DNA from 4 places in the Pseudomonas sp. LBUM1658 genome. Region 3 is predicted to be linked to each of the others. Evidence: predicted binding sites of a transcription regulator. Region 3 holds the regulator's gene; each other region holds the start of a gene.

Region 1 (7,758 bases), 3.1 Mb from region 3:
GCGCTGATCGCCGTGTCGCCGAGTACCGCCCAGATGCCGTCGCTGAGCATGACGAAGCTCTCGCCCAAACGCAGTTCACTGTCGAGGAAGTCCAGCACCAGGTGCTGATCAAGACCCAATGCGCGCTTGAGCACATGCTGCATGCCCGGTTGCTCCCAGACATGATCTTCGGTGATGCGCTGCAACTCTCCAGCGTACCAGCGATAGACCCGGCAATCGCCGACATGGGCCAGGGTGAAGCGCTGCCCTCGCAGCACCAAGGCGCTGACGGTGGTCAGCAAGGGCAGCCCGCCACCGTTGGCCTGCAGCCAGCGATTCTGTGCCAGTAACAACCGGTCCAGGGCCTGCGCCACCCCCCAGGTTTCCGGGGTGGCGTAGTAGTCCAGTGCCAATGCCTGCAAGGTCGAACGAGCGGCGAGGCCACCGTCGGCGCACTGGCTGACGCCGTCAGCGATGGCGAACAGATAACCTTTGCTGGCGGCCAGCGCCGGGGTTGGCGTGACCAGGCGCAGGGCGTCCTGGTTTTCCTCCCGCGGGCCGATGGCGCTGGCTTGGGCGAAGCTCAGTTGCAGGCTCATTGATTACTCAGACCCGAGCAGCGGTCACCGCCGCCGAACCCCAGGTGGTTCTCCAGCGACGCTTGACGCCGTGCAGGCCGAACCAGGCTAGTACGCCGAGGCTGGCGAACAGCCAGAGGGCCAGCTGATAGCTGCCGGTGCTTTGTTTGATTGCACCCATGCCGGCCGCCAGAGCGAAGCCGCCGATGCCGCCAGCCATGCCGATCAGGCCGGTCATCACGCCGATCTCCCGACGGAAACGCTGCGGTACCAATTGGAAGACCGCGCCATTACCGGCACCCAGACCCAGCATAGTGCAGACGAACAGGGCGAGGGCGGCGTAGGAGCTCGGCAGGTTGAAGCCCACCGCGGTAATGCAGATCGCCGCGACGGTGTACATGCCGAGCAAGGTGCGAATGCCGCCAAAGCGATCGGCCAGGGCGCCACCCAACGGACGCATCAGGCTGCCACCGAAGACGCAGGCAGCAGTGTAATAGCCGGCGGTCACCGGGCTCAGGCCGTATTGGTCGTTGAAGTAGCCGGGCAGGGCGCTGGCCAGGCCGATAAAGCCGCCGAAGGTTACGCTGTAGAAGAACATGAACCACCAGCTGTCGCGGTCGCCCAACGCCTTGAAGTAGTCAGTCATGGATTTGGGTTTTGGCCGCTCCGGAGCGTTTTTCGCCAGCCAGGCAAAGACGATCAGGGTCAGGATCAGCGGGATCAGCGCGAACCCGAACACATTGCTCCAGCCAAATGCGGCGGCGAGCACCGGGGCGATCAACGCCGCCAGTACCGTGCCGGAGTTGCCCGCACCGGCAATGCCCATGGCCTTGCCTTGATGCTGCGGCGGATACCATTGCGAGGCCAGGGGCAGGGCGACCGCGAACGAAGCACCAGCCACGCCGAGAAACAGACCGAGGACCAAGGCCTGTTCATAGCTGTGAATGCCCAGTTTCCAGGCACCGAACAGCGCGCAGATAACGATCACCTGGCCGATCAGACCGGCGATTTTGGGTGACAGGCGATCAGCCAGCAAGCCCATCAAAAAGCGCAGAATGGCACCGGCCAGAATCGGCGTGGCCACTACCATGCCACGTTGCTGGGTGGTCAGTTGCAGGTCGGTGGCGATCTGCACCGCCAAAGGGCCGAGCAGGTACCAAACCATGAAGCTCAGGTCGAAGTAGAGGAAGGCCGCGAACAATGTCGGGGTATGGCCGGATTTCCAGAAGCTTGAATTCATCGCGCACCTCAGCTGTAAAGAGTCTCGAAAGGAGTCATGAGCTTTCAAGTGGAGCGCCTGTGACAGCCGCACCACCGGTCCCGGGCTATGGGGCCAAAACGAAAAAACGCCGCAACCCGATGTGCTAATGCCAAAGGGTGTGCGACGTCGTTGTCGTAGGTGGGGCAACCGCCGTTGGTTACCTGTAAGGATTGATTTGCAAGAGCCGCGCCAGAGTTTGATTTTTTTGGTGTGGCCAAAAAGATCGCAGCCTGCGGCAGCTCCTACGCCGATCCGGTCCACCCACAAAATTGCGGGTGCCAGAGATCCCGTAGGAGCTGCCGCAGGCTGCGATCTTTAACGGTTTTCCAGACGCTGCAGAACTTCAGCCCAGCAATTCGCTCATGGCAATAATCTGCTCGGCCACCTGAATCAGCTTCTGCTGGCGGCTCATGGCCTGGCGGCGCATCAGGGTGTAGGCCTCTTCTTCCTTGCAGTCCTTCATCTTCATCAGCAAGCCCTTGGCCAGCTCGATGCGCTTGCGTTCGGCCAGTTGCTGGTCTCGGGCCTGGAGTTGCGCGCGCAAGGCCTGGTCGCTTTCAAAGCGAGCCATGGCCACGTCGAGGATCGGTTGCAGGCGCGCGGCGAGGATGCCTTCGACGATGTAGGCGCTGACCCCGGACTTGATGGCCTGACGCATCACGTCCGGGTCATGTTCGTCGGTAAACATGACGATCGGTCGTGGCTGGTCGCGGCTGACCAGCACCACTTGCTCCATCACATCGCGGCTCGGTGACTCGGTATCGATCAAAATCACATCCGGACGCACCGTTTCGACGCGTGCCGGCAGGTCGATGGTCAGGCCGGACTCGTCAATCACTTCAAACCCGGCTTCGGTCAGGGCCGCCTTGAGCCGGCCGACTTTTTTCGCGGTGTCGTTGATCAGCAGGATACGCAACATATTCGCAGTCTCCTGTCAGCGGCTGGCGAGAAGGGCGCAGGAGTCGGTCATGGCGTGCAATTTGAAGCCGCGGGCATAACCGACCGGATCGGAACCGTCCCAGATCTTGCCGTCGATCAATTGGCTGCTGCGCATCGTTTCGCCAGAGTGGCCGACACCCACCGCGCTCGCTGCCTCGCGGTACAGCTCGAGTTGCTGGACCTGGCGGGCGACGCCGAGGTAGTCCGGGTCGTCGCGCAACAAGCCCCAACGGCGGAATTGGGTCATGAACCACATGCCGTCGGACAGGTAGGGCAGATTGACCTCGCCGGCGCCATGGAAGCGCAGGGCGTGGGGGTCTTGCCAGCGATTGCCGAGGCCGTCGGTGTAGTCGCCGAGCAGTCGCGGCTGGATGCAGTCCAGGGGCGCATCCAGGTACTCGCGGGCGCTCAACAGTTGGGCGGTGCTTTGGCGGTTCTCGGTGCTCTGTTCGATAAAGCGACTGGCTTCGAGGATCGCCATGACCAGCGCACGGGCGGCATTAGGGTACTGCTCGACAAACGCCCGGGTGCAGCCCAGGACTTTTTCTGGATGGTCGGGCCAGATGGTTTGGGTGGTGGCGATGGTGAAGCCCAGTTCCTGGCGCACCGCGCTGGCGCTCCAGGGCTCGCCGACACAAAAGCCATCGATGCGCCCGGCCTGCAGGTGCGCAACCATCTGCGGCGGTGGCACGACTACGCTGTCGACATCCTGCAGCGGATGGATGCCCTGGCTGGCCAGCCAGTAATAGAGCCACATGGCGTGGGTGCCGGTGGGGAAGGTCTGGGCGAAGGTCAGCTTTGCGCGACTTTGGTGCACGTGTTGATCCAGCGCTTCAGGACCGGTCACGCCACGGGCTTGCAGGCCGTGGGACAGGTTGATGCTTTGGCCGTTCTGGTTCAGACCCATAAGCACCGCCATATCGGTAGCAGCGACGCCGCCGATGCCCAGGTGCACGGCGTAGATCAAGCCATAAAGACTGTGGGCCGCATCCAGTTCACCGCTGACCAGCTTGTCCCGCAGGTTGGCCCAGGAGGATTGGCGCTTCAGATTCAACGTCAGGCCATAGGGCTGGGCGAAGCCCTGGGTGGCCGCGACCACCACCGAAGCGCAATCGCTCAGGGCCATGAAGCCAAGGTTGATTGCGTTCTTTTCCGGAGCATCGCTGCCATTGACCCAGGCCAGTGGGCCTGCTGGAAATTCATTCATCAAGTGTGCACCTTCCATAAAAAAGCGTCGTACCCGGGTCTCTTGTCAGAGCAAAGCCTTGGTGACGACGCCATTGTCCTTCGACCCATCCCGCCGTTGGCATGAGTGCTGATGCAATCGGTGGTGCAAGGCATATGCCATTAACCGCAGATTTCATCGAGTGCCTCGCTTGCAGCACCGTTGCCCGGCTATAATCGCCGGCTCATTTCGCCGCCAACCGAGTCAAGCCCGCCCATGTACACCCTGGCCCGTCAGCTGTTGTTCAAACTTTCCCCGGAAACCTCCCACGATCTGTCCCTGGACCTGATCGGCGCGGGCGGGCGTTTGGGCCTCAATGGCTTGCTGTGCAAGGCGCCGGCGCGGGTGCCGGTGAACGTCATGGGCCTGGACTTTCCCAATCCGGTGGGTCTGGCGGCAGGCCTGGACAAAAACGGCGCGGCCATCGATGGTTTTGCCCAATTGGGTTTCGGCTTCGTCGAGATCGGCACCATCACCCCGCGTGCGCAACCCGGTAATCCGAAACCACGGATTTTCCGCTTGCCGGAAGCCGAAGCGATCATCAACCGCATGGGTTTCAATAACCTCGGCGTCGATCACTTGCTGGCCCGGGTCGCGGCGGCCAAATACAAAGGCATCCTGGGCATCAACATTGGCAAGAACTTCGATACGCCGGTTGAGCGCGCGGTGGATGACTACCTGATCTGCCTGGATAAAGTTTACGCCCATGCCAGCTATGTGACAGTCAATGTCAGCTCGCCCAACACCCCGGGCCTGCGCAGCCTTCAGTTCGGCGACTCGCTCAAGCAATTGCTCGAAGCCTTGCGTCAGCGCCAGGAAGACCTGGCCCAGCGCCACGGCAAGCGCGTACCGCTGGCGATCAAGATCGCTCCGGACATGACCGACGAAGAAACCGTGGAGGTGGCGCGAGCCTTGATCGAGACCGGGATGGATGCGGTGATCGCCACCAACACCACCCTGAGCCGCGTCGGCGTCGAAGGCATGGAACACGGCGACGAGGCGGGTGGCCTGTCGGGCGCGCCGGTTCGCGACAAGAGCACCCATACCGTCAAGGTACTGGCTGGCGAATTGGCCGGGCGCCTGCCGATCATTGCCGTGGGCGGTATCACCGAAGGCAGGCACGCGGCTGAGAAAATCGCCGCCGGTGCCAGCCTGGTGCAGTTGTACTCGGGGTTTATCTACAAAGGCCCGGCGCTGATTCGCCAGTCGGTGGATGCGATTGCCGCGCTGCGCTAAAGGCGAACACCCGTAGGAGCTGCCGCAGGCTGCGATCTTTTGATTTTGATTTTTGTATTCACGCACAAACCGCCGAGAAGCAGGATCAAAAGATCGCAGCCTTCGGCAGCTCCTACGGGGATCGAGTAATGGCTAAGTGAGCGGGAATAAAAAAGGGCTCCTCAAGGGAGCCCCTGGGCCGAAGCCCGCCGTCCGGATGGGACGAGCATGGTAAGTCGTTGCGTATTCAGATTTTGGTGTCGGAGTGTGTGCCCTGTTTAGCCGACGGCGTGAAGTTCGTTGAGTCTGTGGATTCCCGCAGTGCCGGTCATACCGTCCCAGTTGTCGCCGCGTCCTTCTCGCCAGCCGTTAATCCAGGCTTGGCGTACCGACGGTAGAGTAAATGGGCAAAGCTCACGGGATTTGCCACCAACGCCATATTGATATCCGCGTAAAAATGCTCTTTCCAACGGATCACGCTTAAGTCTTCTCATAGGGTGTTGCCCTCACTTGTTGACTGTGTAATGTCCCGTCGACCTCAATCGAGGTCGGGCAGAAATACTCTGCCGTTGGCGGCTCGCTGCCGGCGTCGCGAGCCAAGGTGTTGACGTCATTTCGGCGCCAACCTGTATTGAGTTCTAACCAATGCGTCACATCGAGGGAATGATCGTTTTGTCATAAGGACGTAACGATAATGATGTTAAGGCCATAAGAAAGCAGGTATATCAGCCTGCTGCACGGCCAAAGCCCACTATGAATCAGCCTCCTACTAGATGATGAGGTTAATTCTCTGGCAAGAATATCGACCGGTGGTCGTCGGTTATTAATCGACGAAGGGTCGAGATATGACATTTTGTTGCACCGGATTTTTTATCTGCCCTTGCATCCAAGCTCATCCGACCTCGGTTGGTTGAGCGGCCGGGGTGGCACGGCACACTTTCGTGCCCCGCGAGCGCTCTTCAAGAAAAGCGCTTGATTGAAAACCGAGCGGGCAATGCGTTGCCCGTTCACTTATTGCTTAAAAGGCCCTGGAATTCCCATGTCGGATCGTTACGAACTCTTCCTCACCTGTCCCAAAGGCCTTGAAGGCCTGCTTATCGAGGAAGCCATCGGGCTTGGCCTTGAGGAAGCGCGCGAGCACACCTCGGCCGTGCGCGGCATGGCCGACATGGAGACCGCCTATCGCCTGTGCCTCTGGTCGCGTCTGGCCAACCGGGTATTGCTGGTGCTCAAGCGCTTCCCGATGAAGGACGCCGAAGACCTCTACCACGGCGTGCTGGATATCGAATGGCAGGACCATATGCTCAACGACGGGACCCTGGCCGTGGAGTTCAGCGGTCATGGTTCGGGTATCGACAACACCCACTTTGGTGCCTTGAAGGTCAAGGATGCGATCGTCGACAAGCTGCGCACCCCGTCGGGCGAGCGTCCATCGATCGACAAACTCAACCCGGACCTGCGCATCCACCTGCGTCTGGACCGTGGCGAAGCCATTCTCTCGCTGGACCTCTCCGGTCACAGCCTGCACCAGCGCGGCTACCGTCTGCAGCAAGGTGCGGCACCGCTGAAGGAAAACCTCGCGGCGGCGATTCTGATCCGTGCCGGCTGGCCGCGGATTGCTGCCGATGGCGGCGCACTGGCTGACCCGATGTGCGGCGTCGGCACCTTCCTGGTGGAAGCGGCAATGATCGCCGCCGATATGGCACCGAACCTGCGCCGCGAGCAGTGGGGTTTTACCGCCTGGCTGGGCCACGTGCCGGCCTTGTGGAAAAAACTCCACGAAGAAGCCACCACACGAGCCGCCGCCGGTCTGGCCAAGCCACCGCTGTGGATCCGCGGTTACGAAGCCGACCCTCGGCTGATTCAGCCGGGCCGCAATAACATCGAACGTGCCGGCCTGAGCGACTGGATCAAGGTCTACCAGGGCGAAGTCGCGACCTTCGAGCCGCGTCCGGATCAGAACCAGAAAGGCTTGGTGATCTGCAACCCTCCTTATGGTGAACGTCTGGGTGATGAGGCGAGTTTGCTCTATCTCTACCAGAACCTCGGCGAACGTCTGCGCCAGGCCTGCCTGAACTGGGAAGCCGCGGTGTTTACCGGTGCACCGGAACTGGGCAAGCGCATGGGGATCCGTAGCCATAAGCAGTATTCGTTCTGGAACGGCGCCTTACCGTGCAAATTGCTGCTGATCAAGGTCACCCCGGACCAGTTCGTCACCGGCGAGCGTCGCACCCCGGAACAACGCCAGATCGAACGCGAACAGGCCGAGGTCGAAGTCGCAGACAACATCGAGGCGCCGGGCAAGTACGAGAAGTACAACAAGAACGGCAACCCGATCAAACCGGTACCGGTGGTGATTGAGCAACCGCGCTTGAGCGAAGGCGGGCAGATGTTCGCCAACCGTCTGCAAAAGAACCTCAAGGCGTTGGGCAAGTGGGTCAAGCGTGAAGGCATTGACTGCTACCGCGTCTACGATGCCGACATGCCGGAATATTCCATGGCCATCGACCTGTATCACGATTGGGTTCACGTCCAGGAATACGCCGCGCCGAAATCCATTG
Region 2 (7,758 bases), 240 kb from region 3:
CGCTTCGCCATGCCGGAATGGCTGGAGGACTTTGTCGGCTATCTGTGGCTGATCATTTTCCCCGAGGCTTTTATCAACGGCATGGTGGTCAGTGCGTTGGTGGTGTTCTGCCCCGAGTGGCTGGAGACCTTCAATCGAACCCGCTATCTGTCGGCACCCTGGAAGGACGACGAGCCAGGGCGGTGACGACCTTGATCCACATCAAGGCCCGAACGCCTCCAGCCCTGCATGCTCTGGAAAATCTTCAGGAGTATGAACATGAGTGTCTATGAGTGGGCGAGACAGGAACTGAACAGAAGTCTGGATTCGGCGCAGGAAGTGGGTTTTGACCCGGGGTTGAGCCTGCGCGCCTTGCTCAGTGCAGTGGTGCAGCAGAGCAAGGGCGTGCGCAGTTTCGAGGATCTGGCGGATGAGTTGCAGTTTCTCGCCGAAAACCTCGACGAAGGCAAGGATTACGGGTTTATGCGGCCGTGATTTTATAATTAGTGCCTACGGGGGTCGAAATCCTCGGAGAACATCTCGTCTTCGGCATCCGGGCTGACCGGGATCTTGTGCTCTTCAGACGCCCAGGCACCCAGGTCGATCAGTTTGCAGCGTTGCGAACAGAACGGCCGATCGGGATTGGTTGCGCTCCATTCCACTGGGGCGCCACAGGTTGGACATTCGACGGTCAGGGTTTGGCTCATGACTGGCCTCCACGCAAAGTAAGATAAAAGTGATGCAGGCGTTCGACCTCGCTATGTAACCAGTTTAGATCGCGATCATTGACCAGCACATCGTTGGCATGGCGCAAGCGATCCTCACGACTGGCCTGGGCTTTGAGAATCGCCTGGACCTGTTGCTCGCTGGTCTGGTCGCGCTGCAGCGTTCGCTCGATTTGCAGCTGTACCGGCGCATCGATCACCAGAATACGTTGAGTCTGCGCGTACTGTCCGGACTCGATCAGCAACGGTGAAACCAGGATCGCGTAAGGCGACTCGGCGCGAGCCAGATGACTGGCGATCTCTTCTGCGATCAGTGGGTGCAACAGGGATTCGAGCCAGAGCCGTTGTTCAGGAACTTCAAAAATCAGTTTACGCAGCGCCGCGCGATCCAGCTGGCCGTCTGGCTGCAGCACACCGGCACCGAAGTGCTCGGCGATCTGCGCCAATGCTGCACGCCCCGGTTCGACCACCCAGCGGGCAGCATGATCGGCGTCCACCAGATGCACGCCCAGGTCGATGAAGTGCTGGGCAGCGGCGCTTTTGCCGCTGCCGATGCCGCCGGTCAGACCAAGAATCCAGGGTTTGGTAACAGAACTAGTCATTTGAAACCGACAAACTGCCAATAGGAGTCGGTTATTTGACCACCCCAGAGCAACGCAATCCAGCCGGCAATGGCCAGATAGGGACCGAAAGGGATGGGCGTCGAGGTTTTAGCGTCGCGCAGGCGTAATAAAATCAGCCCCAGCACGGCGCCGACCAAGGATGACAACAGAATGGTCAGCGGCAGAATCTGCCAGCCGCCCCAGGCGCCGAGCATGGCCAGGAGCTTGAAGTCACCATGACCCATACCCTCCTTGCCCGTCAGCAGCTTGAACAGCCAATACACCGACCACAGGCTCATGTAGCCGGCAACCGTGCCCCACAGGGCGTCATGCAAGGGCACGAACAGGCCGAAGCTGTTGACGATCAACCCCAACCAAAGCAACGGCAGCACCAATACATCCGGCAGCACCTGATGATCGGCATCGATCAGGCTCATCGCCAGCAAGCCCCAACTCAAGATCACCACCAGCCCCGCCTGCCAGCCAAAACCGAAATGCCAGGCGACGAAGGCCGTCAACAGGCCGCAGGCCAGTTCGGTGAGCGGGTAGCGTTTGCTGATCGGTGCCTTGCACTTCGCACAGCGGCCCCGGAGCAGCAGATAGCTGAGGACCGGGATGTTTTCCCAGGCCCGGATCGGGTGCGCGCAGTGTGGGCACTGGGAGTGCGGTAGCAGCAGGTTGTAGGTCGGGCCGGGCGGATCGGCGGGTAAACCCAGCACATCATGGGCCTGGTCCCGCCATTCGCGTTCGAGCATCTTTGGCAGGCGCCAGACCAGCACATTGAGGAAGCTGCCGACGATCAGGCCAAGGGCCAGCGCGGATAGAACAAACGCCAGCGGATGGCTGGTCAGAAAATCACTCAAGGGCATGTTCAGATCGCAGAGCCTAGTTGGAAAATAGGCAAGTACATGGCAACCACCAGGCCGCCGACGACAATGCCAAGAACCACCATGATGAATGGCTCCATCAGGCTGGTCAGGTTATCGACCATACTGTCGACTTCGCCCTCATAGTAAGTTGCGACCTTTTCCAGCATATCGTCCAGCGCACCGGATTCTTCGCCGATGGCGGTCATCTGGATCGCCATATTTGGAAAGATCCCGGAGGCGCGCATGGAAAAATTCAGCTGCATGCCGGTCGAGACATCCTGCTTGATACGGTTGACCGCGTTCTTGAACACCACATTACCCGTGGCGCCAGCTACCGAGGTGAGGGCTTCCACCAGCGGTACACCGGCAGCAAAGGTGGTGGACAGCGTACGGGCATAGCGAGCTACGGCTGATTTGTACATCAGCGCGCCCACCAGCGGCAGTTTCAACAGGCTGACGTCCAGCCAGTCGCGAAAGCGTTGCGAGCGTTGGCGGGCACGATGGAAGCCGAACACGGCAGCGGCGAACCCGAGCAGCACCAGCCACCACCACTCCTGCAGGAGTTCGGAAATGGCGATGACCATCAGGGTGAAACCCGGGAGCTCTGCGCCAAAACCGGAAAATACTGTTTTGAACTGTGGGACTACCTTGATCAGCAGAATGCCGGTCACGATGATTGCAACGAAGATCACCGCCAAGGGATAGGTCATGGCCTTCTTGATCTTGGCCTTGAGCAATTCGCTCTTTTCCTTGTAGGTCGCCACCCGCTCCAGCAAGGTATCCAGGGCACCGGCCTGTTCACCGGCGTCCACCAGGTTGCAGTACAGATCATCGAAATACTGTGGTTTTTTGCGCAGCGCCGCGGCAAAGCTGTTGCCGGCTGCGACTTCCTGTTTCACCTCGTCCACCAGCTTGCGCATGTTCGGGTTATCGAAGCCCTCGCCGATGATGTCGAAAGACTGCAGCAATGGCACCCCGGCTTTCATCATGGTTGCCATTTGACGGGTGAACAGAGCGATGTCGAGGGGTTTGATGCGTTTGCCGGCGCTAAAGATCGAGGCGGTTTTTTTCCGAACCTTGCCCGGAGTAATACCTTGCTTGCGCAACTGCGCCTTGATCAGTGCCGGGTTATGACCGGTCAATTCACCGGTCATTTTGCTGCCTTTTCTGTCGGTGCCTTCCCAAGTGTAAACACTGACTTTTACTGCTTTGACCGCCATTGATTAGTCCTTGGTGACCCGGTTGATTTCCTCAAGGCTGGTGGTGCCCTGCATGACCTTGAGCAGGCCGGAAGTACGCAAGTCGTTGAAACCGTCCTTGCGCATCTGGGCGTCGATCTCCAGTGAGTTGCCTTCAGCCATGATCAGGCTTTGCAGCTCCCGGGTGTTCTTCACCACTTCATAGATCCCGACTCGCCCCTTGTAACCGCTGTTACAGAGGTCACAGCCGACCGGTTCATAGATCTTGAATGTGCCGATATGTTCCTCGGCGAAGCCTTCCTTGAGCTGAGTCTCGTGGGGAACCACGATTTCCTTTTTGCACTGACCGCACAGCTTGCGCGCCAGGCGCTGGGCGATGATCAGATTGACCGAGGTGGCGATGTTGAACCCGGGAATGCCCATGTTGTGCAGGCGGGTCAGGGTTTCCGCGGCGCTGTTGGTGTGCAGGGTCGACAGCACCATGTGCCCGGTCTGCGCGGCCTTGATGGCGATCTCGGCGGTCTCCAGGTCGCGGATTTCGCCGACCATGATCACGTCCGGGTCCTGGCGCAGGAACGAGCGCAAGGCCTGGGCGAAATCCAGCCCCTGCCGGGGATTGACGTTGACCTGGTTGATGCCTTCCATGTTGATTTCCACCGGGTCTTCGACGGTGGAGATATTGATGTCCACGGTATTGAGGATATTCAGGCCGGTGTACAGCGAAATGGTTTTGCCGGAGCCGGTCGGCCCGGTCACCAGAATCAATCCCTGAGGCTGCTTGAGCGCCGCCATGTACAACTCTTTCTGGTCGGGCTCATAACCGAGGGCATCAATGCCCATCTGCGCATTCGACGGGTCGAGAATTCGCATGACGACCTTCTCTCCCCATAGTGTCGGCAAGGTGTTGACCCGGAAGTCGATGGACTTGGTCTTCGAGATGCGCATCTTGATCCGCCCGTCCTGGGGCTTGCGGCGTTCGGAGATATCCAGGCTGGCCATAACCTTCAGACGCGCGGCGATCCTCCCAGCGAGGTGGATCGGCGGTCTGGCAACCTCGCGCAAAATGCCATCGGTGCGCAGACGGACCCGGTAGAGTTTTTCGTAGGGTTCGAAATGCAAGTCCGAAGAGCCACCCTTGATGGCGTCCAGCAGCATCTTGTGGACGAAGCGCACCACGGGTGCATCGTCAGCGTCTTGCCCGGCAATGGCGTCGTGTTTTTTATCGTCGATCGACTCGATGTCCACGCCACCCAGATCGACATCGGCCAGATCCTCCATGCCGCTGGACTGGGAATCGAAGAACTTGTCGATCGCATCGCTGAGCTTGTCGTCTTCGACCAGGATCGCTTCGGTGCTCAGTCCGGTGCTGAACTGGATATCGTTGATGGCTTGATAATTATTCGGGTCGGAAACACCGATAAACAATTTGTTGCCGCGCCGCCACAGGGGCAGGGCCTGGTGTTGCCGCATCAGCTTCTCGCTGATCAGCCCGCGAGGCTGGGATTCCTTATCGAGGGAACTCAGGTCAAGGAAGGGCATACCAAAATGTTCAGAGGCGATTTGTGCCACCAGCCGGCTTTTGACCAGTTTATTCTGCACCAGGTAGGTCACCAGCGACACTTGATTGCGCTGGGCCTGCTGAGACGCTTGTTGCGCGCCTTTGTCGGTGAGAAGTTCGGCCAGCACCAATTGCTTGGCCAGACCGGAAAGGGCGATGTCATTCATACAGGTACCAAACGCAAACAGTCGAAGACTTATAGCCTAGTCCGCCGAAGGAGCCTAATCGGGGAGGTCGGGTAACTAAAAAATGTCAGTTTGTGCGATTTTCGATGAGGGCGATACGCCAGCAGCTTTGCGCGCCCATAGGAAGGGCCAAAGGGTTTGGCATTCGCTACGCTTTAACCTGTATAAGGCCGTAAGACTTCACTTGATGCGAGGAGCTTGTCTATTAATAGTCAAAAAGGGTTTACCTTGATCGAGCTTTTGATCGTGGTCGCGATCATTGGGATTTTGGCCACGTTTGCCATAGCGTCTTTCGCCAGGTTCCAGGCCAAAGCCAAGGTTACCGCCGGTTTGGCAGAGATCTCTGCACTTAAAACCGGGTTTGAGGGCAGTCTGAATGAAGGCACTGCGCCGACTTTGGCATCAGTTGGCGCTATAACGCCTTCAGCCAATTGCATTGTCGTAGTGGCAGGGACACCGGCTGATGGGGTGGGGAGTATCAGCTGCACAATTCAGAATGCTCCGCCTGGAGTGACTGGCACGATCACCCTTGAACGTAGCAGCGCAGCCGTCTGGAGTTGCTTTACCACGGTAACTTCTGAATACGCGCCGAAAGGTTGTACCACAAGGGCGTAAGGTTTTTTTTACCTATTAATGGGCAGCTGGAGCTGTTTTTTATCGAGATGGCCTTCCGATCCACAGGATTCACAGGAAAATGTCAGTAATTCAGGATGTTAGGGTTCCCTAAAAACCCGCAACTTGCATGCAGATTACGTCCTGGTCATGCAATCTGCACGATTCCGGAATTTTGCGATTTCAATAAGCTATTGATTTATAAGTATTTATTTTGTGATCGGTAGTTGGCACAGCGCCTGCAATATATCCAGTAACCCTGCCCAGTGACACGGTGCAGAATTTCTAGATGAACAGGAGTTACTCGTATGAAGAAGTTCGCAATCGCTGCCGCAACTGCTACCGCTCTGACCCTGACCATGGCCAACGTGGCATTTGCCCAGACCACTCAGGCGCCAATGGTCCTCGCGGCAGGCGAAGTCACCCAGGCCACGGAAGCTACTACCGACACCTGGATCACTACCAAAGTGAAAGCTGACCTGGTCACCGAAAAAGGCATTCCTGGTACCGATATCAAAGTCGAGACCAACAAAGGTGTGGTATCGCTGTCCTCAACTGTTGCGGTCACTGACGCACAGAAAGCCACGGCAGTCGCCATCACCAAGAAAATCAAAGGGGTTAAAGCGGTTTCGGCTGACGGCCTGAAAGCCGAATAAGCTTCAAGCTTCTCGCCTGAACCGGGAGAAGAGGGGTGGCAGGCGATCCAGTAATACGCCTGTCCTCCCTTCAAACAGAGTTCATGCGAAGACCACAGGGATGTGGTCATTACAGGCCTCGGCACTCGTGTCGGGGCCTGTTCTATTTTGGTGGCAGGAAATGCTGGTGAGATGTCAGTTGCCACGGTTGCTATCGATCCGCACCAGTCGATTGCCCTCAAAGCGCAGATACTGATACATGCCGTTGTTGGGCCCGTATACCCACTCCTCGACTTGAAACTCCTCGCGCTTGTTGGCGCTGCGCTTGTAGCCCAGAAGATCGCGGGAAACCGGCTCGCCACATTTCTGCAGCACCTCGCTGGAACGGTCTCCCACACTGATCAATTGACTGCCACAGCGCAGGGTATCGGCTGCCAGCGCCTGGCTGGCGGTAAGCGCCAATGCCAGGCCGATCAGCGATCGGGCGCCCATGATCACTCCGCGTCCAGGTGCATCGGCGTGATCACCCGGCCATCGCTTTGCGCCTGACCAAGGCTGGCGTCGATGAAGTACACGCGGTCATCGGCCAACTGGCCTTTATCCACCAGGTAATCCTTGATGCTGCTGGCGCGATCCTGGCCCAGTTGACGCAGGAGAACGTCACTCTCGCTCCAGAACTTGATCACCCCTTCGCGCAGTTTGGCGGTGCGTTCTGCTTTGTCCAGTTGCACCCACTCGGCTGGCGGCTGGGTCTTCAGGCGGGTACGGTAGATGCCTTCGAGCAACGGGCTTTTTTCGCCTTCCGGCACTTCCAGCAGCGAAGCCTGGGCCGGGACTTTATCTCCGCGTCGCTGGAGCATCTTGTAGTAGTTGTACTGGTATTCGCGTTCCAGGCGTTGTTCGGCGAGCAATGGGCCATCGCTGCTTTGCGCGGCTGTGCCTTCGATTTCCAGACGCAGTGCCGGACGTTCCTTGAGCGCGCTGGACAGTTTAATCAGCGCTGCTTCGGATTCCTTGCTCAGGTCACTTGAACCCGGGGCGAATGCCACTGTGCCGAGGTCCTCGGAACCGCCTCCACCGGCCAGACCACCAATGAACTTGAACGGCGCTTGAGCGGCACGCACGAGCAGATTGCGCAGGGTCTGCCAGATGATTGGCATCACGCTGAACTGTGGGTTGTTCAGGTCGCCGCTGACGGGCAACTCGATGGAAATCTTGCCATCAGAGTCCTTGAGCAAGGCGATGGCCAGTTTCAGCGGCAGGCTCACCGCATCCGGACTGTCGACTTTTTCACCCAGTTGCAGTTGCTCGACCACCACTTTGTTCTCGGCTTTCAACTGGCCTTTGATGATCTGGTAGTGCAGGTCGAGATTGAGCCGGCCCTTGCGAATGCG
Region 3 (7,758 bases):
TATCCCTGGCACGTCCAGAGTGAGCGTGGCGAGGTCAATTCTGGTGGCACTGAAGTCGAATTGATTGACTCGGTACGTATCGCACGTACCGACGATAAAAACCGCACGACGATTATTACCAGCAGTCGCATGACGGTATTCCCTCAGCAGGAATATGCGCAGACCGAGCAAGCCGTTAGAATCGACGGCGCTGGTGGCGTGTCGACTGGCAATGGCATGAAAGCGTATTTGAAAGAAAGCAGGATACACCTGCTATCTAACGTAAGAGGACAGTATGAGTCTCGTTAAAACCCTCCCTATTTTGCTCAGCCTGAGCGCAGCACTGGGAAGCGCGAGCGCCTGGGCTCTGCCGACTGATAGAGATCAACCAATCCGCATTCAGGCCGACGACGCCCAACTGGACGACAAGCAAGGCATTGCCACCTACAAGGGCGATGTCATCATCACCCAGGGTTCGATGAAGATCACCGGCAACACCGTGACCATCACCCGCGCGCCTTCGGGCGAAGTCGACGTGGTCACCTCCGTCGGCAACCTGGCTTACTTCGAACAGCTGCAGAAGGCCGGTGATCCGGAGCCGGTCAAGGCCTATGCCGTGACCATCCAGTACCACGCATCGAAAGATCGCATCGTGCTGATCGACAAAGCCAAAGTGATCAACGAAGGCAATACCACCGAAGGCGAGAAAATCGTCTATGACACCGTGAAGCAGGTCGCCAATGCCGGCCGCGCTACCGGTGCCTCGGTGACCACGCCACGTCCGCGAGTCGACATGGTGATCCAGCCGAAGAAGAAAACCGACGAGCAAAAGGCCCCGTAATGGCAACTCTGAAAGCTCAGCATCTGGCCAAGAGCTACAAGAGCCGCCAGGTCGTGCGCGACGTCAGCCTGTCCATCGACAGCGGTCAGATCGTCGGCCTGCTCGGTCCGAACGGTGCTGGCAAGACCACCTGCTTCTACATGATCGTCGGCCTGGTCCAGGCCGATCAGGGTCGGGTACTCATCGACGATCTGGACGTCAGCCACCAGCCAATGCATGGTCGGGCACGGGCTGGCATCGGCTATCTGCCGCAAGAAGCGTCGATCTTCCGCAAACTCTCGGTCGCCGACAACATCATGGCCATCCTCGAGACCCGCAAGGAGCTCGACAAGGCTGATCGTCGCAAGGAGCTGGAAAGCCTGCTGGAGGAATTCCACATCCACCATATCCGCGACAATCTGGGCATGAGCCTGTCCGGTGGTGAACGCCGCCGGGTGGAAATTGCCCGGGCCCTCGCTACATCGCCGAAATTCATCCTGCTCGACGAACCTTTCGCCGGCGTAGACCCGATTTCGGTAGGCGACATCAAGCAGATCATTTACCACCTGAAGGCCAAGGGCATCGGCGTTCTGATCACCGACCACAACGTCCGTGAAACCCTGGATATCTGCGAGACCGCCTACATCGTCAACGACGGTCAACTGATCGCCGAAGGCGACTCCGAGACCATCCTGGCCAACGAACTGGTCAAGGAAGTGTATCTGGGCCATGAGTTCCGCCTGTAAGCCTTGAGGTGTGGGGCCAGTGGCAGGCGTTTTGGGGCAAACACTCGATTCAGGTGTTCAGCCATTGCCGGAGCGCCAGTGTCAACAAAACCTTATACTTTTTTATTGTTACAGCGCTCTAGGCAAACACTGCGATTTCAGGCATATAATTTGCTTATGTTTGGCGCTCCGGCGCCCTGTAGTGGATGGCGCATGCGCGCCGGCGAATAAGGTGTTAAGCCCCTGCCATGAAACCATCGCTAGTCTTGAGAATGGGCCAGCAGCTGACGATGACACCTCAGCTGCAACAGGCCATCCGCCTGCTCCAATTGTCGACCCTGGACCTGCAACAGGAAATCCAGGAGGCCCTGGAGTCCAATCCGATGCTCGAACGCCAGGAAGATGGCGACGACTTCGATAACGCCGACCCTCTGGCCGACAACGTCGAGCAGAAACCCAATGCCGATGTTCAGGAACCCTCCTACCAGGAAACCGCCCCGACGGTGGACAACCTCGAGGAAGGCGACTGGAACGAACGCATCCCCAATGAACTGCCGGTCGACACCGCCTGGGAAGACGTTTACCAGACCAGCGCGAGCAGCCTGCCGAGCAACGATGACGACGAGTGGGATTTCACCACCCGCACATCGGCCGGTGAGAGCCTGCAAAGCCATTTGCTCTGGCAACTGAACCTGGCACCGATGTCCGACACCGATCGCCTGATTGCCGTGACCCTGATCGATTGCATCAACAATCAGGGCTACCTGGACGAGACTCTCGAGGAAATCCTTGAAGCCTTCGACCCGGAAATGGACGTCGAACTGGACGAAATCGAAGCCGTCCTGCATCGCATCCAGCAATTCGAGCCGGCCGGGATAGGTGCGCGAAACCTGAGCGAGTGTCTGTTGCTGCAACTGCGGCAACTGCCGGCCAAGACCCCTTGGCTGACCGAGGCCAAGCGCCTGGTCACCGACTTCATCGATCTGCTCGGCAGCCGCGACTATAGCCAGCTGATGCGTCGCATGAAGCTCAAGGAAGACGAGCTGCGGCAGATCATCGAGCTGGTGCAAAGCCTCAACCCGCGCCCTGGCTCGCAAATCGAATCCAGTGAAGCCGAATACGTCGTCCCCGATGTGATCGTGCGCAAGGACAACGAGCGCTGGCTGGTGGAGCTGAATCAGGAATCCGTGCCGCGCCTGCGGGTCAACCCGCAGTACGCCGGGTTCGTCCGCCGCGCCGACACCAGCGCCGACAATACTTTCATGCGCAACCAACTGCAGGAAGCGCGCTGGTTCATCAAGAGCCTGCAAAGCCGCAACGAAACCCTGATGAAAGTCGCCACCCAGATCGTCGAGCACCAGCGCGGCTTTCTCGAATACGGCGATGAGGCGATGAAACCGTTGGTCCTGCATGATATCGCCGAAGCGGTCGGCATGCACGAGTCGACGATTTCCCGGGTGACCACGCAAAAATTCATGCATACCCCCCGGGGTATCTACGAACTGAAATACTTTTTCTCCAGCCACGTCAGCACCTCTGAAGGCGGTGAATGCTCGTCCACAGCGATTCGCGCGATCATCAAAAAACTGGTTGCGGCGGAAAATCAGAAAAAGCCGTTGAGTGACAGCAAGATCGCTGGTTTACTGGAGGCACAAGGCATTCAGGTAGCCCGCCGCACCGTCGCCAAGTACCGCGAATCCCTTGGGATTGCGCCTTCGAGCGAACGCAAGCGGTTGATGTAACGGGCCACGCCACCAGCGTTCCAGGGTGTGTTTGAGAACTCTGACGGTTTTCGGACACAGCCTAGTGGCAGGCAAGCCAGCCTGCCGCCTTATGCACTGGCAACGAAGGAGAAGCTGTATGCAAGTCAACATCAGTGGACACCAACTGGAAGTAACCGAACCTCTGCGCACCTATATCGGCGAAAAACTCGACCGATTGGAGAGGCATTTCGACAAGATCACCAACGTGCAAGTCACGATGAATGTCGAGAAGCTGCTGCAGAAAATCGAAGCCACGCTGCATATTCCCGGCGGAGAAGTGGTCGCCAACGCTGAGCATACGGACATGTATGCCGCTATCGACCTGCTCACCGACAAGCTTGATCGCCAACTCAAAAAGCATAAGGAAAAGACCCAGAGCCTCCTTCAGGGCGCAACCGGTCGCTAACATCCCCTACCCATGATCCGACTTGAAAACATCCTGACCCCCGGCCGTTCTTTGGTGAACGTGCCGGGCGGCAGTAAAAAGCGCGCACTCGAGCAAATTGCCAACCTTATCCACCGCGAAGTGCCGGATCTGGAGATGCAAGATGTCTTCGAGAGTCTGATTGCCCGTGAAAAACTCGGTTCCACCGGGTTTGGCAACGGCATAGCCATCCCACACTGCCGTCTCAAGGGCTGCACGTCGCCCACCAGTGCCTTGATGCACCTGGACGCCCCCATAGATTTCGACGCCATCGATGGCGCCCCGGTCGACCTGCTGTTTGTCCTGCTGGTCCCGGAAGCGGCTACCGATGCGCACCTGGAACTGCTCCGGCAGATTGCCAGCATGCTTGACCGCAAGGAAGTGCGCGAAAGACTTCGCAGCGCCGCAACCAACGAAGCCCTGTACCAGGTTGTCCTGGATGAGCAGAACGGTCCCTAATCATGCGCTTGATCATCGTCAGCGGCCGATCCGGCTCAGGTAAAAGCACCGCCCTCGATGTACTGGAGGACAGCGGCTATTACTGCATCGATAACCTGCCAGCAGGCTTGCTCCCGGAGTTGGCCGAGCGCGCGTTGATCCATACGGAACTGGCGCAGCCGCTGGTCGCCGTTTCGATCGATGCGCGTAATCTGCCCAGCCACCTGACACGCTTTCCGCAATTGCTCGAAGAAGTGCGCGGCCGGCACATACAATGCGATGTGCTGTACCTGGACGCCGACGAAGAAACCCTGCTCAAGCGCTTTTCGGAAACCCGTCGGCGCCACCCGCTGAGCAACGCCAATCGATCGCTCGCCGAAGCCATTGACGATGAAACCAACCTGCTCGGGCCGATTGCCGACCTCGCAGATCTCAAGATCAACACTACCCATCTGAACCTGTATCAACTGCGCGACACCATCAAGTTGCGCCTGCTGAATCAGCCGGAGCCGGGCACGGCGTTCCTGGTCGAGTCTTTCGGTTTCAAGCGCGGTATGCCGGTCGATGCCGATCTGGTGTTCGATGTGCGCTGCCTGCCCAATCCGTACTGGAAACCCGAGTTACGTGAGCAGTCCGGGCTGGATCAGCCGGTTGCCGACTATCTGGCCGCGCAACCGGATGTAGAAGAAATGTTCCAGGATATCTCCGCGTATCTGCTGAAGTGGCTGCCTCGTTTCGCCGCCAGCAACCGCGCCTACGTCACCATCGCGATTGGCTGCACCGGCGGGCATCACCGCTCCGTCTACCTGACCGAACGTCTGGGTCAGGTCCTGCAAACATCCCTGAAGAACGTCCAGGTTCGCCACCGCGACCTAAGCTAAAGGATCCACACCGCGATGCCCGCTCTGGAAATTGAAATCATCAACAAGCTGGGTCTGCATGCCCGGGCTTCTGCAAAATTTGTTGGAGTCGCCGGTCAGTTCAAGGATTGCACGATCAGAGTAGGACGCACCCCAGAATCCACGATCGACGGCAAAAGCATCATGGCCATGATGATGCTGGCTGCGGGCAAAGGAACGAAAATCCACCTGAGCACCGAAGGTGAGCAGGAGCAGGAAGCGCTGGACGCACTGGTCGATCTGATCAACCGCTACTTCGACGAAGGCGAGTAATACACAACCTGTATTGAGCGGGCTTTTTTGTGGCGAGGGGGCTTGCCCCCGCTCGGCTGCGAAGCAGTCGTAATCCGGTGTATGCGATCTACCTGAGAGACCGCGGTGTTAGTGTTTGGGGCCGCTTCGCGACCCAACGGGGGCAAGCCCCCTCGCCACAAAAGCCCCCACAGCAAGCCCCCTCGCCACAATTCACCCCAACGCCGTATCCATCACCATCATCAGACAAAACCCGATCAACAGCCCCAGACTGGCCAGCTTGTCGTGACCATTACGTCGCGACTCGGGGATGATCTCGTGAGTCACCACCAACAGCATGGCACCGGCAGCCAGCGCCAATCCCAGCGGCAAGAGCATCTCGGCCAGGCTCACCAGCCAGGCACACAACAGCGCGAAGACCGGTTCAACCAAACCTGAAGCTGCACCGATCAGGAACGCCTTGACCCGTGACATCCCTGCCCCGGCCAATACCAACGCAATCACCAAGCCTTCCGGCACATCCTGCAATGCAATACCCATGGCCAGGCTGTCGGCATCGGGCATTCCGCCCCCGGCCGACACGCCAACCGCCATGCCTTCCGGAATGTTGTGAGCAATGATTGCAAACACAAACAACCAGATCCGTGGCGGAATAACCGGGCGTTCAACGGTGCCCACCAGCATTTGCGGGGTCGCCCCGGACACCTTGCGATCCACCAGAAACAAACCGAACGCCCCCAGCATGATGCCGAAACTGATCAATCCACTGGCAGCCCATGGCGTCAATCCAAGATTCTCGGCCGCCGAGATGCCCGGGACAATCAGCGAAAACGCGGTGGCGGCCAGCATCACGCCAGCACCGAAACCCAGCAAGGTATCGCTGACGGCCATCGGCATTCTGCGAATGACCAACACCGGAACCGCACCCAACGCCGTGCCGAGGGCGCAGATCGCGCCCCCCTGCAACGCGCGCAACAAACGCGGTTCAAGCGCCAGCCAGTCCAATCCTTGGGCGACCAACAACGCCATTCCCGCCAACAGCAACAGTGAACCCAACGCATAGCGAAACATCCGCCCACTGCTGATCGCCAGTGTTTCAGTGCCCATAGTCGGCCTTAAATCTTTAGTCATGAGGTCTTAAACAAGAGCTGCCTGGTAGCGCTGCGCGACTTCAGGCCAATTGATCACGTTGTAGAAGGCGTTGATGTATTCCGGGCGACGGTTCTGATACAGCAAGTAATAGGCGTGCTCCCATACGTCCAGTCCAAGGATCGGCGTATTGCCATTCATCAACGGGCTGTCCTGATTACCGCTGCTTTCCACCATCAGCGTCTTGTGCGGCGTTACGCTCAGCCAGGCCCAGCCGCTGCCAAAACGCGTGAGTGCGGCCTTGGTGAAGGCGTCCTTGAAGCTGTCGAAGCCGCCCAGCTGTTCATTGATCGCATCGCCCAGCACACAGTCCGGCTTGCCGCCGCCCGTAGGCGCCATGACCGCCCAGAACAACGAATGGTTGGCATGGCCGCCGCCCTGATTGATCACCGCCGCGCGCAATTTTTCCGGTAGTTGCTGAACGCTGGCGACCAGTTTTTCCACAGACCAGTCAGCCCATTCGGTACCTTCGACAGCCGCGTTAAGGTTGTTGATGTAAGTCTGGTGATGCTTGCTGTAGTGGATCTCCATGGTTTGTGCATCGATGTGCGGTTCCAGCGCGTCATAAGCGTATGGCAAGGCAGGCAAGCTAAAGGACATCTCAATGTGCTCCGTAATGAGGGCCATTCGGGATCGATGCATCGTGCGCATGGGCCGAAGCCGATTGCGCCACGTTGCTGTGCAGCAAGCGGTTGGTTCGCGGGTATTCGCCATGCTCACTGATGAAATTGAGTAATTCGACGTAAGTCTTGCTGCTCTGACGTAACGCGGCCTCACGCAGTGCTGGTGCCAGCCGTGCGTCCTGGAGGGTCTGCAACAGCCGCTGGTGAATCAAACAGAGGTACTCCACGCTTTCTTCCGGCTGGTTCAGGCGCAAATGCAGGTCTGCCAGGTTGTGATGGGAGATCACGCAGGCCGCCACCGCTTCCTCGGCATCCGGCCAGCGCTCGAATAACACCTGGGCCAGGGCTAAAGCCTGCAGGTAGTGCTCGCGGGCATCCACCAGCTCGCCCTGAATGAAGCAGCGATTGGCCCTTTCGATCGTGCGTTTCCAGTGCTCCATGGTGAGTCTCCAAAGCTGAGTCGGTGATTACACGCCACCCGCCGTGAGCTTTTCCGGATCCAGCAGGACTTCCAGTTGGCTGCGCGACAGTTCGGTGTGTTCCAGGGCCACATCGATAACCGGTCGCCCCTGCTGATAGGCCTGCTTGGCGATCTCTGCGGCCTTTTGGTAACCAATGATCGGGTTGAGCGCAGTGACCAGGATCGGGTTGCGCGATAGCGCTTCCTTGAGCTTGGCTTCATTGAC
Region 4 (7,758 bases), 440 kb from region 3:
TGGCCACCTGATCGATAACGTCGCTGGTCGACTTGAGGTTGCTGTTGGAATCGACCGAGCTTGAAGCCTTGGGCGGCAGGTTCGACAGGTTGATACGCAAATCGGTCAGCACGCCGTTGATGATCTTGCCATTAGCATCCACTCCATAACCCTGCAGACGCGCAGAACCATCGGAGGTGGTGACGTAGCCATCCTTGTCGCGCTGGAAAGTACCCGCCCGGGTATAGGTGCGCGAGCCATTGTCATTCAGGACAAAAAAGCCGCCGCCCTGAATACCCATGTCCAGCATGCCGCCAGAGCCGTTGACCTCACCCTGGCTGAACTGTTGGGAAACGTTGGCCAGATTGACGCCGCCGCCGACGGTTTTGCTACCTGTACCAAGCTTGGTTGATGAGTACACATCTTCGAATTCCGCGCGGGAGGATTTGAAACCGGTGGTGGCGACGTTGGCGATGTTATTGCCGGTAACGTCCAGTTGCTTGTTGGCTGCATAGAGCCCGCTGAGGCCAATATTGAAAGACATATCTCACTCCTTGTGCCGCGTTAGCTGGCTCTATAAACCAATAGTTTGAACTTTGGACAGGGCAATACTGCCCAGGCCAGCGAGGTTCAGCATCATCTCGCCGCCCGTCTGACTCAGGGACACGCTGTTGACGGTCGCCGGCAGATAAGTGAGCAATGCCGTCGTGCCCTCGTCGGTTTTGGTGGTGGCCTTGAAGGTGTAGGTGCCCTGCTCGACCTTGACTCCCTGATCGTCAACACCATCCCAGACGAAGCTGGCATTACCGGCCGACTGGGCTCCCAAGTCGATGGTTTTGACTGTTTTGCCATCTTTGTCAGTGATGGTCACTGTGGCATTGGACACCGAAGCACCCAGGGCGACCGAACCGGTGAGACCCTTGGCCGGGTCGATCACTGCGGAGTCGGTCTGCACGATCACCGAGCGGCCGACCAGCGATGAGGCCTGCAGAGCCTGGGACGACTTGTAACTGCCAGCCAGGGAGGTTACCGAATCGTTCAGCGTGGTAATGCCTTCCAGACTGCTGAACTGCGCCAGCTGCGCGACGAACGCACCGTTGTCCTGCGGCTCCAGCGGGTTCTGGTTTTTCAGTTGAGTCACCAGCAACTGCAGGAAAGCGTCCTTCCCCAACGCTTTACTCCCAGCCGTGCTGCTGGCCGCCGACGCCAGATCGTCGGTGGTCGACTTAGTGGTTTTCGATGTGTTGTTGAGAATATCGCCAAGGCTCGCGCCACTGGTGGAATCGGTAACACTCATCTGAGTCGCCCCTTATCACTGACCGAGAGTCAGGACCTTCTGCATCATGGTTTTGGCGGTGTTCATCATTTCGGCGTTGGTCTGGAACGAACGACTGGCAGAAATCATGTCAGCCATTTCCTCGACCACATTGACGTTCGGGTAGTAGACATAACCCTTGGCGTCAGCAGACGGGTGATTGGGCTCGTAGCGCGCATCGAGGTTGCTTTGGTCTTCGACCACGCCCAGCACCTGCACGCCCTGGCCGGCGGCATCCTGGTTCTGGAACAGCGAATCGCTGCCACCGCTCTGGCCACCCTGGAACATGGTGGCGAATACCGGATGACGAGCGCGGTAGGTCTGGTCGATGCTCGAAGACACCGTTTCGGCGTTGGCGATGTTACTGGCGACGGTGTTCAAACGCGTGGTTTGAGCGCTCATGGCACTACCGGCAATATTGAAAACACTGGCTAGGGACATGGCTTACTCTCCGCGCAGGGCTGAGATCAGCCCTTTGAATTTGCTGTTGAGCAGGGTGAAGCTGGCCTGGAAGTTGACCGAGTTTTCGGCGTAGTTCGATTGTTCCAGCTGAGCGTCCACCGTGTTCTGGTCGATCGACGGTTGCATCGGCGTGCGATACAGCAGCGACTCGTCGCCATTGCCCAGGCCTTCGGCTTCGATATGCCGGTTATTGGTCATGTTCAACGCGAAACTGCCGCTCTTGGTCTTTTCATTCTGCGCGGCAAGCACGGCAGAGAAATCCAGATCCCGAGCCTTGTAGTTCGGCGTATCGGCGTTGGCGATGTTGTTGGCCAGAACTTCGGCACGCTGAGCGCGGAAGCCCAGAGCCTTTTCATGGATACCGAGCGCTTTATCGAAGCTGATGCTCATGTCGGGTGACCTTTGGGTGACCGGTTTTTTCGTACGATGAACATAGCAAGCCTCGTGCCAGTTCAAAAAACCCCGTAAACCGGGGCTTTGCGGGCATCGACAAGGTGGCAATGCCAGAAAAGCGGCAACTGATCTCCGCCACCTGCCGTTTTTCTGCCGCTTGGAGAAGGTGTGATGGCCGCCAAAAAGATCGCAGCCTGCGGCAGCTCCTACTCCGACCGCATATTCCTGTAGGAGCTGCCGAAGGCTGCGATCTTTGCTTTTCTGCCGGCATAAAAAAACGGAAGCCCCTGAGGACTCCCGTTTTGGTGTAGCCAACAGATCACTTCGCCTGGTAAATGATCCCCGGGCTGCACTGAACCATCTGATAATGATCCGGCAAGCCATTGAGCGCCTCGGAAGCGCCAAGGAACAGATAACCGCCCGGCTTCAGCGTGCTGTGAATCCGCAGCAGGATGTCCTTCTTCACCTCGGCGGAGAAGTAGATCAGCACGTTGCGGCAGAACACGATATCGAACTTGCCCAGGCTGGCGTAGCTGTCCAGCAGGTTGAATGAACGGAACTCCACCCGGCTCTTGATCGGCGCCTTGATTGCCCAACGCCCCGGTCCTTTCGGATCGAAGTAACGTTGCAGACGCTCCGCAGAGAGACCGCGGCCAATGGCCAGGCTGTCGTACTCGCCGGTCTTGCAGTTGTTGAGCATGGTGCCGGACAAATCCGTGGCAACGATCTGCACGCCCATTTTCAGCTGGCCCAGGTTGGTTCGTTCGAACTCATCGATCGACATGGACAACGAATAGGGTTCCTGCCCCGACGAGCAGGCCGCCGACCAGATGCGCAGACGCTGACCCGGACTGGCCTTGATCGCCTCCGGCAGCACCTTGTTCTTCAGCACCTCGAACGGATAGGTATCGCGAAACCACAGGGTTTCGTTGGTGGTCATGGCATCCACCACCATCTCGCGCAAGCCACTGCGCGGCTGGGTCTGAATACGCTGGACCAGCTCGCCCAAGGATTTGATGCCTTGCAGCTCCATCAGTTTATTGAGACGGCTCGACACCAGATACTGCTTGTTTTCTCCGAGCAAAATGCCACAGGCTTTTTCCAGGAAGACCCGGAACTGTTCGAAATCCAAATTACCTGTAGACAAGGGTACCGCCTCTTAAATCGTGTTGAACACCAGGGGCAGACGCCCCTAGCTGATGTCTGCTGCTTTGATCCGGTCGACTACCCGGGATGCCAGGTCATCAGGACGGAATTTGGCAAGGAAGTCATCGGCACCGACCTTCTTCACCATCGCCTGATTGAACACACCGGACAACGAAGTATGCAGGATGATATGGAGCTTTTGCATGCGTGGGTCGCTGCGGATCTCGGCCGTAAGGGTGTAACCGTCCATTTCGGGCATTTCGATGTCGGAAATCATCATCAGAAACTCTTCTTCCGGCTTCTTGCCCTCATCGACCAGTTTGCGCAGATAGTCCAGCGCCTGCCGACCGTCGTTCAGCGCCACGACTTCAACTCCAACCGTTTGCAGGCAACGCGAGACCTGCTTGCGCGCCACCGACGAATCATCGACCGTCAGCACCCGCAGGGAAACCGCCTTGTGTTGCGTTTCAACATCTATCACGCCAACCGAAATGGCTTCCGAGGTCGGCGCCACTTCAGCCAGGACCTTCTCGACATCGATGATTTCGACCAACTGATTGTCAACCCGGGTCACCGCCGTCAAGTAATGATCGCGCCCCGTGCCCTTGGGTGGCGGATGGATCTCCTCCCAGTTCATATTGACGATGCGCTCCACCGACCTGACCAGAAACCCCTGGGTCTTGGTGTTGTACTCCGTGATGATCACGAACGGATTGCTCTGATCGAGCAATCGACCGGAACCGGTAGCCATCGCCAGATCAAGGATCGGAATGGTCGCCCCCCTAATATTCGCCACACCGCACACGACAGGATTGGACTTGGGCATCAGGGTCAGCTTGGGGCATTGCAGCACCTCGCGAACCTTGAACACGTTGATCCCATACAGCTGTTTGCCGTCGAGACGGAACAACAACAGCTCAAGGCGATTCTGCCCCACCAGTTGCGTGCGCTGGTTTACCGAATCCATTACACCAGCCATGCCCAGACTCCTACACCAACGCTAAGTGTGTTGCGACGCACATTCATCACTAAACGGCACGGCGCTTGCTTTTTAACTCTTATGAACGCACATACGACATTTTTCCGACGCCTTACAGCACAGTACCGCAAATTGCTTTGTGCGCTGTCTGCGTTGTGTTTTTTCAACCTTGGCAGCCCTGCCGTTGCTGATACGGTTACCTTGCCTGATCTACTTATCGGCGTCACTCAAGGCTTTCTTGAATTCACCGTGGAAGATTATCTGGCAACCAGCCAAACCGAAGGACGCTACGAAATCCAGGTCAGTCAACTCGACCCGCGCCTGCGCATGCCGATGTGCGACAAGGAATTGACAGCAACCCTGGAAAGTCCGGCGCTGCCATTGGGCCGCGTCACCGTGCGCGTGCGTTGCGATGGCGTCTCGCCCTGGACGGTGTTCGTCCCGGCTCAGGTTCGCCTGTTTCGAGAAATTGTCACCGCCACCCGGCCGCTGAAACGCACGGGAATCATCGGCCCGGAAGACGTCACCCTGCGCGAGCGCGACATCAGCCAGATCAATCAGGGCTATCTGACCTCTGTCGATCAGGCGATCGGGCAGAAGCTTGTCCGACCAATGGTCAGCGACCAGGTCATCACCTTGGCTCACATGGAGCAAGCGGAGGTCGTTCGCAAGGGCGATCAGGTAGTGATTTCCGCTCGTAGCGGGACGCTCAGTGTGCGGATGCCTGGCGAAGCGCTGGCCAACGGTGGCCTGAGCGAACAGATCAGGGTCAAGAACTTGAACTCTCAACGAGTGATCAGGGCGCGCGTGACCGCTCCGGGTCAGGTTGAGGTCGCCATGTAGGGAACTGGCGCTACGCCCAAGCCTTCCCTAAACTGTGCCTCAAGCAGGGCAAGAGTCGCTGCGCGCGCGCTCACCGATAATTGGGCCTAAAGTTTTTCCGGGTATGGCCGAAAACATGGCAAGCGTCCAAATACCCAGAGGTTTTCCATCATGGTCATCGATTTCAGCCGATTAAATAACGCCCCCACACTCACAGGCAGTACGCGTACCAGCGGCACCAAGGAAACCGGCGACGCCGGCAAATCCGCGCCGGTGAATACCCCGGCCGAACAGGCCAGTACTAGCAAAAGCGGGGAATCGGTACACCTCAGCAATGAGGCTCAACAGTTGCAGAAGGTCACTGACAAGCTGCGCGATCAACCTGCTGTCGACAAGGCCCGAGTGGCCGAATTGAAGCAAGCGATTGCCGATGGCAGCTATAAAGTCGACAGCAACCGTGTAGCCAGCAAACTGCTCAACTTCGAAGCCCAGCGCTAGCCACCGGCCTGCGCCAGGCTTTTGGACGCTTAAAACCCAAGGCCAGCCATGCACGATACTAATTTACTGCAACTGATCATTGACGATTTTGCTCCAACGGGGCAGTTGCTGGAGCTGCTGCAAGCCGAATCCCTGGCTTTGCACGGTCGCGATATGCCACTGCTCGAAGGTATTCTCGCGCAGAAGCAGGCACTGATCATTTTGCTTGAACAACATGGCCGCAAACGCAGCCAGATCCTTGTCAGCCTGAACCTGCCTGCCAATCGCAGCGGCCTGGAGCAACTCGCCGGGCAATCGGCCATTGGCGATCAGTTGCTGGCGCAGAGCGATGCGCTCAATCAGCTTCTGGCCCAATGCCAGGCAGCCAATGAACTCAACGGTCGCTCGATCCAGGTTCAGCAAGCCACCACGGCTAATCAATTGAGGATCCTCACCGGTGGTGAACCTCCTGCCCTTTATAACGCCCGCGGATCAACCTCCCTGCTGGCGAAGCCGCGCCCGCTCAGTCAAGCTTGAAATACGAACGAGCGCGCCCTATCAAGGCGTGCAACTTACTGGCAAAATGCCAGCCCATTGCGTGTAGCGGTATTTTGTCTGGAGACTGATGAACCGTGTTCAATTCCTTAAACGCGGAAGATGCTCCGCAGCCACCGAAGGTGCTCACCACCCCTTTGGAAATCGCCGCCAACCTGCGGCTGCTGCAAGAGAGCCATGACCCACTGATCATCACTTTCCACGAGCGCACTCAGCGCTTTCAGAGCTATCTGGTCGAAATCGATCGAGACAGTAATACGATTGCGCTGGACGAAATGATTCCTCGCGATGGCGAACGTTTCCTGCTCAACGGCGAAGCGTTTCGCGTCGAGGGCTTCCATGACGGCGTGCGAATCGCCTGGGACAGCAACGGCACACTGACCATCGACGAATCCAATGGCAGTCGCTGCTATCGCGGCACGATGCCGGTCGAAGTGGTCTATCACCAACGGCGCAATGCATTTCGTGCAGCGCTGAAGCTGGCGCAATTGGTCAACATCGAGCTCGGCGGCGCAAAACTCAAGGCCCCGGTCAATGGCAAGCTGCTGGACATTTCGGCGACCGGCTGCAAGTTGCGCTTTGAAGGCGACATCGGCGGCCATCTGCAGCTCGGCGAAGTCTACGACCGCTTCATCGCCGCCCTGCCCTTCGGCAACATGACCGCGCCAGTCGAATTGCGCTACCTGCATTATGAAGAGCGGATCGACATCACCTTCGCCGGGGTCCGCTTCCACAACATGAGTGGCCTGGTGCAACGGCAGGTTGAGCGTTTCGTCTATCAATTGCAGCGTGAAGCACGCCGCTTCGATAAAGACGATATGTGAAGCTCAAGCCGCAATGGAAAACGGGCAGTCCCTCGCGGTGACTGCCCGTTTTTCGTTCTAAAGCTTTTAAGGTCTTGCGGCACTGAGACCGTGGGGGTGATCCTCCCCAGGCTCCTCAGGTGGAGCGTCCGGATCAGGATCAGGCTCCGCTTCAGGTTCCGGCTCAGGCTCAGGCTCGGGGCTTGGCTGGTTCTGCATCTGATCCTGCACCACCTGCTCATCGACCCGCGGGTCAAGCGCGGCCACCAAAGGCGAGCTCGACATACTGTCCGGCATGGCCACGTGATGCAGCGGAGCATCCTCGACCTGATGCAGGTTGGTCACCGCCTTAGGACGAATGCGCCACACCAGCACCAAGGCAAAAAAGCTGAAGAAGGCATACAACATATGACTGCCGAACAGCTTCATCAGCACCCCCGCCGCCAGCGGCCCGATGCTGGCGCCGACACCATAAGTCACCAGCAGCATCGCCGTCAGCGACACCCGCCGATCGCCTTCGACATGGTCATTGGAAAACGCCACTGCCAATGGATACAGACAGAATTGCACCAATGAGCAGAGAAAACCGGCGAGAAACAGCACTTCAAGCGGCACCTTGGGCATGATCGCCAGAGGCAACGCCGCCAGCGCCAGAAAAATCGCAAAACAACGGATCAGCAACGCCCGATCATAACGATCCGACAACCACCCCAGCGGCCACTGCACCACTAAACCTGCAAAGATACAGCTACCCATGAACAGACCGACCTGCTCGGTGGAAAGCCCCTGCTGGGAAGCATACAGCGGCGCCAGACCGTAGAACGAAC

The links. Region 3 encodes sigma-54, which starts transcription at its own class of promoters, with help from an activator protein. Its sites were predicted from a motif close to ANTGGCATNNANNTTGCTNT; they were not measured.
Region 1: ACA064_RS21680 (CmpA/NrtA family ABC transporter substrate-binding protein) is a predicted target of sigma-54. The motif match lies at 4,087-4,106, and genes of this name have one in related genera.
Region 2: ACA064_RS03695 (pilin) is a predicted target of sigma-54. The motif match lies at 5,255-5,274, and genes of this name have one in related genera.
Region 4: flgB (flagellar basal body rod protein FlgB) is a predicted target of sigma-54. The motif match lies at 2,189-2,208, and genes of this name have one in related genera.

Annotation. Positions count from the first base shown of each region.
Region 1 covers NZ_CP166798.1:4,716,947-4,724,704, reverse strand. Annotated here, with positions in the region: gene ACA064_RS21695 (bifunctional protein-serine/threonine kinase/phosphatase) at 1-578, opposite strand, end outside; gene ACA064_RS21690 (nitrate/nitrite transporter) at 586-1,797, opposite strand; gene ACA064_RS21685 (ANTAR domain-containing response regulator) at 2,162-2,737, opposite strand; gene ACA064_RS21680 (CmpA/NrtA family ABC transporter substrate-binding protein) at 2,753-3,964, opposite strand; gene ACA064_RS21675 (quinone-dependent dihydroorotate dehydrogenase) at 4,199-5,218, shown strand; gene rmf (ribosome modulation factor) at 5,476-5,691, opposite strand; gene rlmKL (bifunctional 23S rRNA (guanine(2069)-N(7))-methyltransferase RlmK/23S rRNA (guanine(2445)-N(2))-methyltransferase RlmL) at 6,237-7,758, shown strand, end outside.
Region 2 covers NZ_CP166798.1:800,022-807,779, forward strand. Annotated here, with positions in the region: gene ACA064_RS03660 (energy-coupling factor ABC transporter permease) at 1-186, shown strand, start outside; gene ACA064_RS03665 (hypothetical protein) at 259-474, shown strand; gene yacG (DNA gyrase inhibitor YacG) at 483-686, opposite strand; gene coaE (dephospho-CoA kinase) at 683-1,306, opposite strand; gene ACA064_RS03680 (prepilin peptidase) at 1,303-2,175, opposite strand; gene ACA064_RS03685 (type II secretion system F family protein) at 2,178-3,395, opposite strand; gene pilB (type IV-A pilus assembly ATPase PilB) at 3,399-5,099, opposite strand; gene ACA064_RS03695 (pilin) at 5,358-5,732, shown strand; gene ACA064_RS03700 (BON domain-containing protein) at 6,038-6,385, shown strand; gene ACA064_RS03705 (DUF2845 domain-containing protein) at 6,560-6,856, opposite strand; gene ACA064_RS03710 (DUF748 domain-containing protein) at 6,859-7,758, opposite strand, start outside.
Region 3 covers NZ_CP166798.1:1,044,998-1,052,755, reverse strand. Annotated here, with positions in the region: gene lptC (LPS export ABC transporter periplasmic protein LptC) at 1-288, shown strand, start outside; gene lptA (lipopolysaccharide transport periplasmic protein LptA) at 275-820, shown strand; gene lptB (LPS export ABC transporter ATP-binding protein) at 820-1,545, shown strand; gene ACA064_RS04780 (RNA polymerase factor sigma-54) at 1,773-3,266, shown strand; gene hpf (ribosome hibernation-promoting factor, HPF/YfiA family) at 3,385-3,693, shown strand; gene ptsN (PTS IIA-like nitrogen regulatory protein PtsN) at 3,706-4,170, shown strand; gene rapZ (RNase adapter RapZ) at 4,173-5,030, shown strand; gene ACA064_RS04760 (HPr family phosphocarrier protein) at 5,046-5,321, shown strand; gene ACA064_RS04755 (ZIP family metal transporter) at 5,514-6,407, opposite strand; gene ACA064_RS04750 (superoxide dismutase) at 6,438-7,049, opposite strand; gene ACA064_RS04745 (DUF2753 family protein) at 7,051-7,512, opposite strand; gene ACA064_RS04740 (class II fumarate hydratase) at 7,540-7,758, opposite strand, start outside.
Region 4 covers NZ_CP166798.1:1,485,990-1,493,747, reverse strand. Annotated here, with positions in the region: gene flgE (flagellar hook protein FlgE) at 1-523, opposite strand, end outside; gene flgD (flagellar hook assembly protein FlgD) at 554-1,276, opposite strand; gene flgC (flagellar basal body rod protein FlgC) at 1,292-1,735, opposite strand; gene flgB (flagellar basal body rod protein FlgB) at 1,739-2,146, opposite strand; gene cheR (protein-glutamate O-methyltransferase CheR) at 2,469-3,296, opposite strand; gene ACA064_RS06815 (chemotaxis protein CheV) at 3,342-4,274, opposite strand; gene flgA (flagellar basal body P-ring formation chaperone FlgA) at 4,356-5,117, shown strand; gene flgM (flagellar biosynthesis anti-sigma factor FlgM) at 5,268-5,594, shown strand; gene ACA064_RS06800 (flagella synthesis protein FlgN) at 5,643-6,110, shown strand; gene ACA064_RS06795 (flagellar brake protein) at 6,206-6,952, shown strand; gene ACA064_RS06790 (MFS transporter) at 7,019-7,758, opposite strand, start outside.